2 regions of the Caecibacter sp. AF58-12pH5A genome follow, and region 2 is predicted to be linked to the other one. Evidence: riboswitches for the same ligand, from Rfam matches in the RefSeq annotation. Region 2 holds a riboswitch; the other holds the start of a gene.

Region 1 (4,882 bases), on a different contig from region 2:
CTCAACGCCGCTGAAGCAGCCAAACGGGCTGACGCCCTCATCGCTGCTGACATCCGCAGCCAGGAAGACCTGCTCCAGGCCTTCACGCGCGTAGGCAACATGATCAAAGACGCCGAAGACACAGACGTAGACCCGAACCTCTTTGAAACAGAAGAAGAAAAAGCCCTCTATGCCGCTGTAACCGCCCTGGAAAACACAGTACACCAGCACTATGCCGTATATGACATTGCCGGTGCTATTCAGGAACTGGCCAAAGGCGTACCGGCTATCAACAACTTCCTCGACAACGTTCTCGTCATGCACGAAAATCCGGCTGTCAAACAGAACCGCATGAACCTCCTTACACGGACCTTCGATCTCATCCGTCCCATTGGAGATATCAAAAAACTGAACTAACCTGCCAGTGGCGCAATGTAACAGTTCTGTGTCACTTGCCCCCGATTCCTGACAGACTACGTTCAAATATGCTATAATAGGATAAAAATAGGTGCAGGAATTACGCCTGCATCTATTTTTATCTGAACCTAGTGCAAAAGAGAGTAGGAAAGGAGATTTCTACAAATGAAATGTAAAAAATTGGCCCTTCTCCTGGCCGGACTGGCCGTCGTATCTTCCACAGCCTTTGCTGCCAACACTCCCTACGGTTTGCTGAACAGCTCTAACGAAGAAAGCTACGATAAAGTCCTGGTCTACCAGGCTCTGGACATGAACTACTACCGCTATATCAATGACACCTATCACTACGCCTTGGACATCCCGACATACGTCAACAAGGCCGACGTCAACGAAGGCGGAGATGGCTGCTATTTCCAGAACCTGAACGACAAAGTCGTCGTCTCGACGTACGCCGTCAAAAACCAGATGAACTTCACCCTGGACGAACTGTACAACATGGACGTAGGTATCAACGGCTCGCCGAAACTCACTATCAACCAGAAGACAGGCAACCACTACACCATTTCGTGGACCAAAGACGACAAGTACTTCTACAAAGAACTCTACCTCGTACCGGACACCAATACGTACGTAGCCTTTTCCTTCGTCTGCCCGGCTAAAAACGCCAAGAAATACCAGAAAGACATTTTCCACATGAGCCAAAGCTTCACGCCCAGTGGCGCCGTCATCTAAGCACGAAAAAGTTATAAAAAAAGAGCTTGCAAAAGCCTTCCCAGCGTAGTATAATACTATTGTTAATTCAGGCAGTCCTCTGTCCAGCCGACGATCGGTATGTACGTGATACCGACGGGGCACGAATGCCTATGAGGAGGAAAAAACAATGAACATTATCAGCGTACTCGAAAATGAACAGCTTCGCAACGACATCCCCGACTTCCGCCCTGGCGATACCGTAAAGGTACACGTAAAGGTCGTCGAAGGTAACCGCGAACGTATCCAGGTATTTGAAGGCGTCGTTATCGGCCGTCACAACGGCGGTGTCCGCGAAACCTTCACAGTACGTCGTATTTCCTACGGCGTAGGCGTAGAACGTACCTTCCTGGTACACTCCCCGCGTCTGGCTAAAATCGAAGTATCGCGCCGCGGCATTGTTCGCCGTGCAAAACTGAATTACCTGCGCGGCCTTACAGGCAAAGCTGCCCGTATCCGCGAACGTCGGTAATAACAGAACTTCCTATTACAAGAACAGAAAACAGGAGCCCTCAAAAAAGGGCTCCTGTTTTGCATAGCCTTCCCTGGGGGGAAGGTACGCGAGGCGCAGCCTCGTGGGGAAGAGGCGAAATGAGCCGCCATAAAGGTGATAGACAAAGCGGGGAGAGTCCGCGAGGCGCAGCCTCGGGGGAGAGAGGGAAACGGTACAACCATAACGTGGATAGACAAAAAGGGGAAGGTACCCGTTGCGCAAGTAATGGGGGAAAGAGGCGTAACGCCCCCGTGCGGGCGTTACGCCGTCACTACTCCATGCGTGAAAAAAATTCACGCATGGAGCCAATCCCGTGCGCGTGTTACGCCGTCACTACTTAATGCGTGAAAAAATTTCACGCATTAAGCCGATCCCGTGTGCGGGCGTTACGGCCTAATCACTCCGAGCTTGAAAGAATTTCAAGCCCGGAGCCAACGGGACAACCATAACGTTAATTAATCACTAATCGACGGAAAACCGAAGCACCCATAACGCCCACATCCCTTGAAACCTACGAAAAAAATTGATACAATACACATGAGGAACTGAACTACCTAGCATCTTCAGTGGAAGGTACTGTGGTAGAGGCACCTCTATAGGAAAAACTGTAGAAAAGGAGTCTATGCAGTATGGTGGCTTTGGAGAAAGCTACTGCTGCATAGGCTCTTTTTGTATTTTCAGCAGATTAAAAAATTCTCTCGATTTTCTCTTTTTCATAAGCAAAACAAAAATTCCTCACACCCATCAGCCCATTGAACTCCCAAAAAAGCTCTCACGCCAGCCCTTCATAACACCCAATCCGCCTTGTACACGGACTTGTCCTTATCCAACTACGCTGGAAAATGACACGTTCCTGCAATATACGCAGAAAATCTTCCTGCGTGTCATGCGCTGCAGTTCATCGCTCGTGTTACGGCAGGACAATTCCTTTAGAAATGACGGAAACTGCGAGGCCTTTCTTCGTGTGGCAAGGGCAACACATTCATAGAATTACAACGACGCCACGCTTCACGAGGGCGTTTTTTTCTTTTTCAGATAGGGAAATACATGTATATCCCACACGGACATGATAGAAATTTGTACAACTATACCTGTACCGTTGCAGAAAGCTAAATGCTGTTATTCCTAGGTCGCTAGTCATAAAAAAGCCTGATTATAGGCCTTTATGAAGTACGTGAAAAAAGTTTCAACTTTTAGAACTTTATTCTAAAATCCCTCTTGACAAGACGCAACGCATAGTGTACCATAACCGTAAACATTGCAATGTTTGCTTCACCAATTCAAAAAAGAAAATTCTGCTGAGGGGCAGAAGAGGGGTATTAATCATGACTTACGTAAAAAATTACATCATGTGTTGTTGTTGTAGCTCCTAGTGTGCTGATACAACAAGAACCGTATCAAAACTGAATTGCACACAAATCATCCAGAGCAGCTGAAGGACTGGCCTTATGACGCTGCGGCAACCTCCTGTGAGGGCAGGAAGGTGCCAATTCCAGCAGGATCTAATACCTGACAGATGAGTAGGGGTTAAGTGCATGGCATATGCGCGTACTATCTGTCTGGGTAGTGCGCTTTTTTTTACAAACAATCATAAAAAGATAGGGGTGTTTTCGTATATGGCACAGGGGACATATACAGAGGCTGCGCATCGTTCCAGCCTCTTAAGCAGTGAAGATTGGTGGGCCGTGTGGCTCGGGTTATTTATATCCGTACTCGGCTCTAGCCAGATTTTAGGTATTAACGTATTAGGCTGGGTGCCATCCTTTGGCGTCTGGATCGATCCGCTTCAAGCCGTCAAGGCCAATTCGGGGGAATTTGCCTGGCTCGGCGGACTGGGCTCCGTAGTGGCAGCCTACCTTTTCGTCTTAGCCGTTACGACCATTGGGGCCTACTTCATGGGGACAAAAGTAAAGAAATTCGCCCTCGGCCTGACCGTCATTTACTGGATTACTATTATTTCCAACATTATTGGCAACTACGCCTACTTGGCCGCTACGCCGAACAAGCGCGAAGCCTTCCAGATTCCCTGGTCCTTGAGCTTGGGCGAACTGGGCTTCGTCGTGGCTCTCTTAGCCGGACTCATTATTGGCAACTTCTTTCCTAAGATTTCCCGTTTTCTTTCAGACGCCGCCAAGCCGGAATGGTACATCAAGACCGGCATCGTCATCCTTGGCATGAACATCGGCATCCAGACCATCAGCGCCATGAGCCTGGCCAGTACGGTCATCATCCGTGGCATGTGCGCCGTCGTCGAAGCCTACCTCATTTACTGGCCTGTGGTTTACTTCATTGCCCGTAAGTTCTTTCACTTTACGCCTGAATGGGCAGCACCGATGGCGTCAGGCATTTCCATCTGCGGCGTCGCCGCAGCCATTGCTACAGGCAGTGCAATCCGGGTCCGGCAAATCGTACCGACCATCCTGGCTTCCGTCATTATCGTTTTCGTCGCCGTAGAGCTTTTGGTCCTGCCCTTTGCGGCAGCCTTCTTCCTTTCCGGAGAACCTATGGTAGCCGGCTCGTGGCTCGGCCTGGTCGTCAAGAGTGATGGCGGTGCCGTCGCCTCCGGTGCCATTGCGGACACACTGATCCGCAACGCAGCCCTGCAGCAATACGGCGTGAACTACCAGGAAGGCTGGATCCTCATGGCCACGACAACATCAAAGGTCTTCATCGATGTCTTCATCGGCGTCTGGTCCTTCATCCTCGCCGTCGTCTGGTCCGTCTACCACCTCAACAGCCGCACGGCTCAGGGCGGTAGCGCACACGTATCAAAACGGGAAATTTGGGAACGCTTCCCGAAATTCATCATCGGCTTCGTTGCCGCCTTGGTCCTCATGTTTGCCGCCGGCTATGTCTTCCCGGACATCGTCTCTGCAGCTAAAGCAGGCGCCGGCCAGGCCAACCTCCTGCGCAGCATCTTCTTCGGCCTTTGCTTTTTCTCCATTGGCCTCGTCACCAACGTACGTAAGCTCTGGCACGCAGGCCTGGGCCGCGTCGTCGGCGTCTATGCCATTGCGCTCGTAGGCTTCATCATCTGGGTCGGCCTCATCATTTCCTGGATTTTCTATCACGGCATCGTACCGCCAACTGTTTAAGCAAGAGGGGACACATTTCGTAGTATCAACATATCGTAGATTTTAGAGGGGGAATTACACATGGCAGCAGAACGCTTAGCAACAGCAGACGAATATTATTATAAACATCAGAACAACGAAATCAGCGTAGAACGGAACCGCGCAGAAA
Region 2 (4,882 bases):
CGCCGGCGCATTGTTTCTCTCTTTGAAAAAGCGTCCAGCGTGCCGGATCAGGACCGCCTTCTCGAAGAAGTAGCTATTTATGCTGACAAAGTCGATTTTACGGAAGAAATCGTCCGTTTCCGCAGCCACGTCGTCCAGTTAAAGGGCTTTTTGGAAGAACACGACGCCGTAGGGCGGAAGCTCGATTTTCTCATTCAGGAAATGAACCGTGAAACGAATACCATCGGTTCCAAGGCCCAGGACCTGGCCGTAACGGAAGCGGTCCTGCAGCTGAAAAACGAAATTGAAAAGATTCGTGAACAGGTACAAAACATAGAGTAGGTGAGCCATATGAATTTCAACCTGCTGAATATCGGTTTTGGCAATATGGTCATGGGTGAAAAGGTCGTAGCGATTATCAGCCCCGAATCGGCGCCGATTAAGCGCCTCATGCAGGAAGCACGGGAACGGAATACGCTCATCGACGCCACCTTTGGCCGCAAGACCCGGTCTGTCCTCATTATGGACAACAGCCAGGTCATACTCTCGGCCCTGCAGCCGGAAACCATTGCCCATCGCATTGTGCCTGTCGGCGAGGATGCAGTGGCAGACACTGAGATAGAAATAGAGGAACTGCAGGATGAAGAAGAAAGGAAGTAATAGTATGCAAGATCCCGGATTGCTCATCGTCGTATCGGGCCCGTCAGGTGCCGGTAAAGGAACGGTCTGTGACGCCCTGCGCCAGAGCTTTCCCCAAATAGAGTACTCCATTTCCATGACTACCCGTGATCCCCGGCCGGGAGAAACGGACGGCGTGAATTATTTCTTTACAGATAATCCCCATTTTGAAGAGCTGCTCGCAGAAGATGCCTTTCTCGAACACGCCAAGGTCTATGACCACTACTACGGTACACCGAAGAAATACGTCTTTGACCAGCTCGAAAAGGGCCACCACGTGATGCTGGAAATCGACATCCAAGGGGCTATGCAGGTACGCCAGCGCTATCCCCAGGCCTTGTTGATTTACATTGTACCGCCGAGCATGGACGTACTAGCCAACCGTCTGCGCAGCCGTCATACGGATGCAGAAGAAACCATTTGCGGCCGTTTGGCCAAAGCCAGTGACGAGCTGGCGTGGATTGAAAAATACGATTACCTCATCGTCAACGACGACCTGCAGGTCGCCATTGACCAGGCCTCGGCCATTTTGACGGCCGAAGCACTGAAGACGTCGCGTAATGCCCAAAAGATTGCGACTGTCCGAGATTTATACAAAAAATAGGAGAGATGCCATTATGTTGATTAAACCGACCCTCGAATCGCTCATGAAACACGTAGACAGCAAATATACCCTCGTTACCCTGGCTGCTAAACGGGCACGCCAGCTCGTAGACGGTGACGAACCCCTCGTAGACGTAGAAACGACGAAAGTCGTCTCCATTGCGATGGAAGAAATCGATCAGGGCAAGATTACCTACGAAGCGCCGAAATCGGGCATCAAATAAGGAGGGCTCTGCCATGCTTCTGGAACACAAACGAATTGTCCTCGGCATTACCGGCGGCATTTCGGCCTTTAAGGCAGCCCAGATTGCCAGCCTCCTAGGTCACCGCGGCGCAGAGGTCAAGTGCATCATGACGGAAAGCGCGACAAAATTCATTACGCCCCTGACACTGCGCAACATAACGGGCAATCCTGTGGCGGTTCACATGTTTGACGAAGTCCAGGAATTCAACGTAGAACACATCGCCTTGGCTCGCTGGGCCGACCTCTTTGTCGTCGCGCCGGCTACGGCCAACGTCCTGGGCAAGGTCGCAGGCGGCATTGCCGATGATATGCTGACAACGACGATTATGGCTACGAAGGCACCGGTGCTCTTTGTGCCGGCTATGAACAGCAATATGTACCTCAATCCTATCGTGCAGGAAAATATGGCTAAATTGAAGAAATTTGGCTACCATATTATGGAACCGGCCAGCGGCCATTTGGCCTGTGGCATTATTGGCGTAGGCCGTCTGCCTGAACCGGAAGCCATCGTCGACCAGATTGAACTGGTGGCTTGCATGGGTACGGCTCTCAAGGGCCGCAAGGTCATCGTTACGGCCGGTGGTACGCGGGAACCGATCGATCCGGTCCGCTTTATTGGCAACCATTCCAGCGGCCGCATGGGCTTTGCCATTGCCAAGGCTGCCGTCCTGGCTGGCGCCGATGTAACATTGATCTGTGGCTCTACAGATAACCTGACGACACCGGCCGGTGTAAGCCGCCGTATTGACGTGAACAGCACGCGGGACATGAAAGAAGCTGTCGATGCCTACTATGACGACTGCGATCTGGTCGTTAAGGCAGCGGCTGTGGCGGACTACCGTTCGGCTGCGCCGGCTAAGGATAAAATCAAGAAAAACGACGACGTATTGACGATCAACCTGGAAAAGAACCCGGACATTCTCTATGGCCTGGGCCAGCGCAAGACGCACCAGGTCCTCGTCGGCTTTGCTGCAGAAACGACGAACGTCCTCGCCTATGGCCAGGGTAAGCTGAAAAAGAAGAACCTGGATATGCTCGTTGCCAACGACGTCAGCGTCAAGGGTGCAGGCTTCCAAGGCGATACGAACATTGGCACGCTTCTCTTCCCAGATGGTACGATGGAAGAGCTGCAGCAAATGACCAAGTTCGAACTGGCTGAAATTATCGTCGACCGGGCTGCCAAGCTCGTTGCTGCTAAATGTGCAGCTCAGGAAGACAAATAGAGGCGTTTACTTTTTTAATGCGAAGTACTTGCATTTTAGTCCTCTTTCGTTTATACTAATACAAGTCAAACAGAATATAGTTCCATCAAGAGACGGCGGAGGGATTGGCCCTGTGATGCCGCAGCAACCTTCATACACGTGAAAGGTGCTAAATCCAACAGTAGCAACTACTGGAAGATGGGTGTGTAAAAGCCCCTCTTTTGAGGGGCTTTTTTTTACGGAACTACATGAACACTGACAGCATATAGAGTACTTAAAGGAGGAACCACCAAATGGCTAAAGACCGCGAATTCTTTACATCTGAATCCGTTACCGAAGGTCATCCCGACAAGATGGCCGACCAGATTTCCGACAGCATTCTCGACGCAATTCTGGCTAAAGACAAAAACGCCCGCGTAGCGTGCGAAACCCTCGTTACGACCGGCATGGTACATGTCGTAGGGGAAATTTCTACGACCTGCTACGTCGATATTCCGCACATCGTCCGCGAAACGATCCGCGACATTGGCTACACCCGCGCAAAGTATGGTTTTGACTGCGATACGTGCGGCATCCTTGTCTCCCTGGACGAACAGTCTTCCGATATTGCCATGGGCGTAGACGAAGCACTGGAAGCTAAAGAAGGGGAAAAGGATAAATTCGATACGATCGGTGCCGGTGACCAGGGCATGATGTTTGGCTATGCTTCGAACGAAACACCGGAATACATGCCGTTGCCTATTTCCTTGGCACACCGCCTGGCACGCCGCCTGGCACAGGTACGTAAAGACGGCACACTGCCGTACCTTCGTCCCGATGGCAAGACGCAGGTAACCGTAGAATACGAAGATGGCAAACCGGTCCGCATCGATACGATTGTCATTTCGGCACAGCACAGCCCGGAAGTAACACGGGAACAGATCGAAAAGGATCTCCTCGAACACGTCATTAAACCGATTCTGCCGGAAGGCCTCTTCGATGAAAAGACGAAGCTCTACATCAACCCGACAGGCCGTTTCGTTATCGGCGGCCCGCAGGGCGACTCGGGCCTGACAGGCCGCAAGATCATCGTCGATACGTACGGTGGCATGGCCCGTCATGGCGGCGGCTGCTTCTCCGGTAAGGATCCCACAAAGGTTGACCGTTCGGCAGCCTATGCAGCCCGTTACGTAGCGAAAAACATCGTCGCTGCCGGCCTGGCTGACAAAGTAGAAATCCAGCTCGCTTATGCCATCGGCGTAGCCCGCCCGGTTTCCATTCACGTAGAAACCTTTGGCACTGGCAAAGTGGAAAACGATGTCATTACCAAATTGATCAACAAACACTTCGACCTGCGTCCGGCCGGCATCATTGAAATGCTCGACCTGCAGCGCCCGATTTATCGCCAGACTGCTGCCTATGGCCACTTCGGCCGTACAGACGTCGATCTGCCTTGGGAAAAGACGGATAAAGCCGACGTCCTGCGTCAGGAAGCAGGCTTATAATAGGGAAGGAATGGCTCTTTTACGGGGCTGTACCAGCTATGACTTGTCATTATACCTGCATTAACAGATTGACAAAAATGCTCTTTTTGGGTATAATTTCAATGTGTGCAGTAAAGCACTCCCTAACATACATTTTGGAGGGAGGGATAGAGAATGGCAGAAATCAAAGTTGGTAAAAATGAATCTTTGGACAGCGCACTGCGCCGCTTCAAGCGTTCTTGCCAAAAAGCAGGTGTTCTTTCCGAAGTTCGGAAGCGCGAACATTACGAAAAACCGAGCGTACGTAGAAAGAAGAAATCTGAAGCAGCACGGAAACGGAAGTATAGAGCATAATCGTCAAACGTAAGAAGGGTGATACAATGTCTCTGAAAGACCAACTGCTTCAAGACATGAAAGAAGCAATGAAGGCCAAAGAAGCCGGTAAGACACAGCTTTCTGTCATCCGTATGGTACGGAGTTCCATCCGTAATACGGAAATCGACGGGAAATGCGTCCTCGACGACGCCGGCGTTGGTGTGGTCATTGCGAAAGAAATGAAACAGCGTAAAGAATCGCTGGCTGAATTTGAAAAAGCCGGCCGTAGCGACCTCATCGAACAGACGCAGGCTGAAATCGCCGTACTGGAAAAGTACATGCCGAAACAGCTTACACCTGAAGAAGTTGCACAGATTGTCCGTAATGCCATTAGCGGC

Evidence for each region. Region 2 has a riboswitch for S-adenosylmethionine ahead of metK (methionine adenosyltransferase). Riboswitches for the same ligand answer to the same signal wherever they lie in the genome.
Region 1: another riboswitch for S-adenosylmethionine. It lies ahead of PGX44_RS08460 (putative sulfate exporter family transporter); the one in region 2 lies ahead of metK (methionine adenosyltransferase).

The regions. Positions count from the first base shown of each region.
Region 1 is NZ_JAQDBC010000017.1:3,161-8,042, reverse strand. Features, by position in the region: gene glyS (glycine--tRNA ligase subunit beta) at 1-396, shown strand, start outside; gene PGX44_RS08470 (hypothetical protein) at 562-1,128, shown strand; gene rplS (50S ribosomal protein L19) at 1,277-1,618, shown strand; SAM riboswitch class I at 3,056-3,162, shown strand; gene PGX44_RS08460 (putative sulfate exporter family transporter) at 3,256-4,734, shown strand; gene PGX44_RS08455 (hypothetical protein) at 4,795-4,882, shown strand, end outside.
Region 2 is NZ_JAQDBC010000011.1:31,273-36,154, forward strand. Features, by position in the region: gene PGX44_RS06765 (YicC/YloC family endoribonuclease) at 1-321, shown strand, start outside; gene remA (extracellular matrix/biofilm regulator RemA) at 331-639, shown strand; gene gmk (guanylate kinase) at 644-1,261, shown strand; gene rpoZ (DNA-directed RNA polymerase subunit omega) at 1,275-1,484, shown strand; gene coaBC (bifunctional phosphopantothenoylcysteine decarboxylase/phosphopantothenate--cysteine ligase CoaBC) at 1,498-2,727, shown strand; SAM riboswitch class I at 2,807-2,911, shown strand; gene metK (methionine adenosyltransferase) at 3,000-4,190, shown strand; gene rpsU (30S ribosomal protein S21) at 4,344-4,523, shown strand; gene PGX44_RS06800 (GatB/YqeY domain-containing protein) at 4,550-4,882, shown strand, end outside.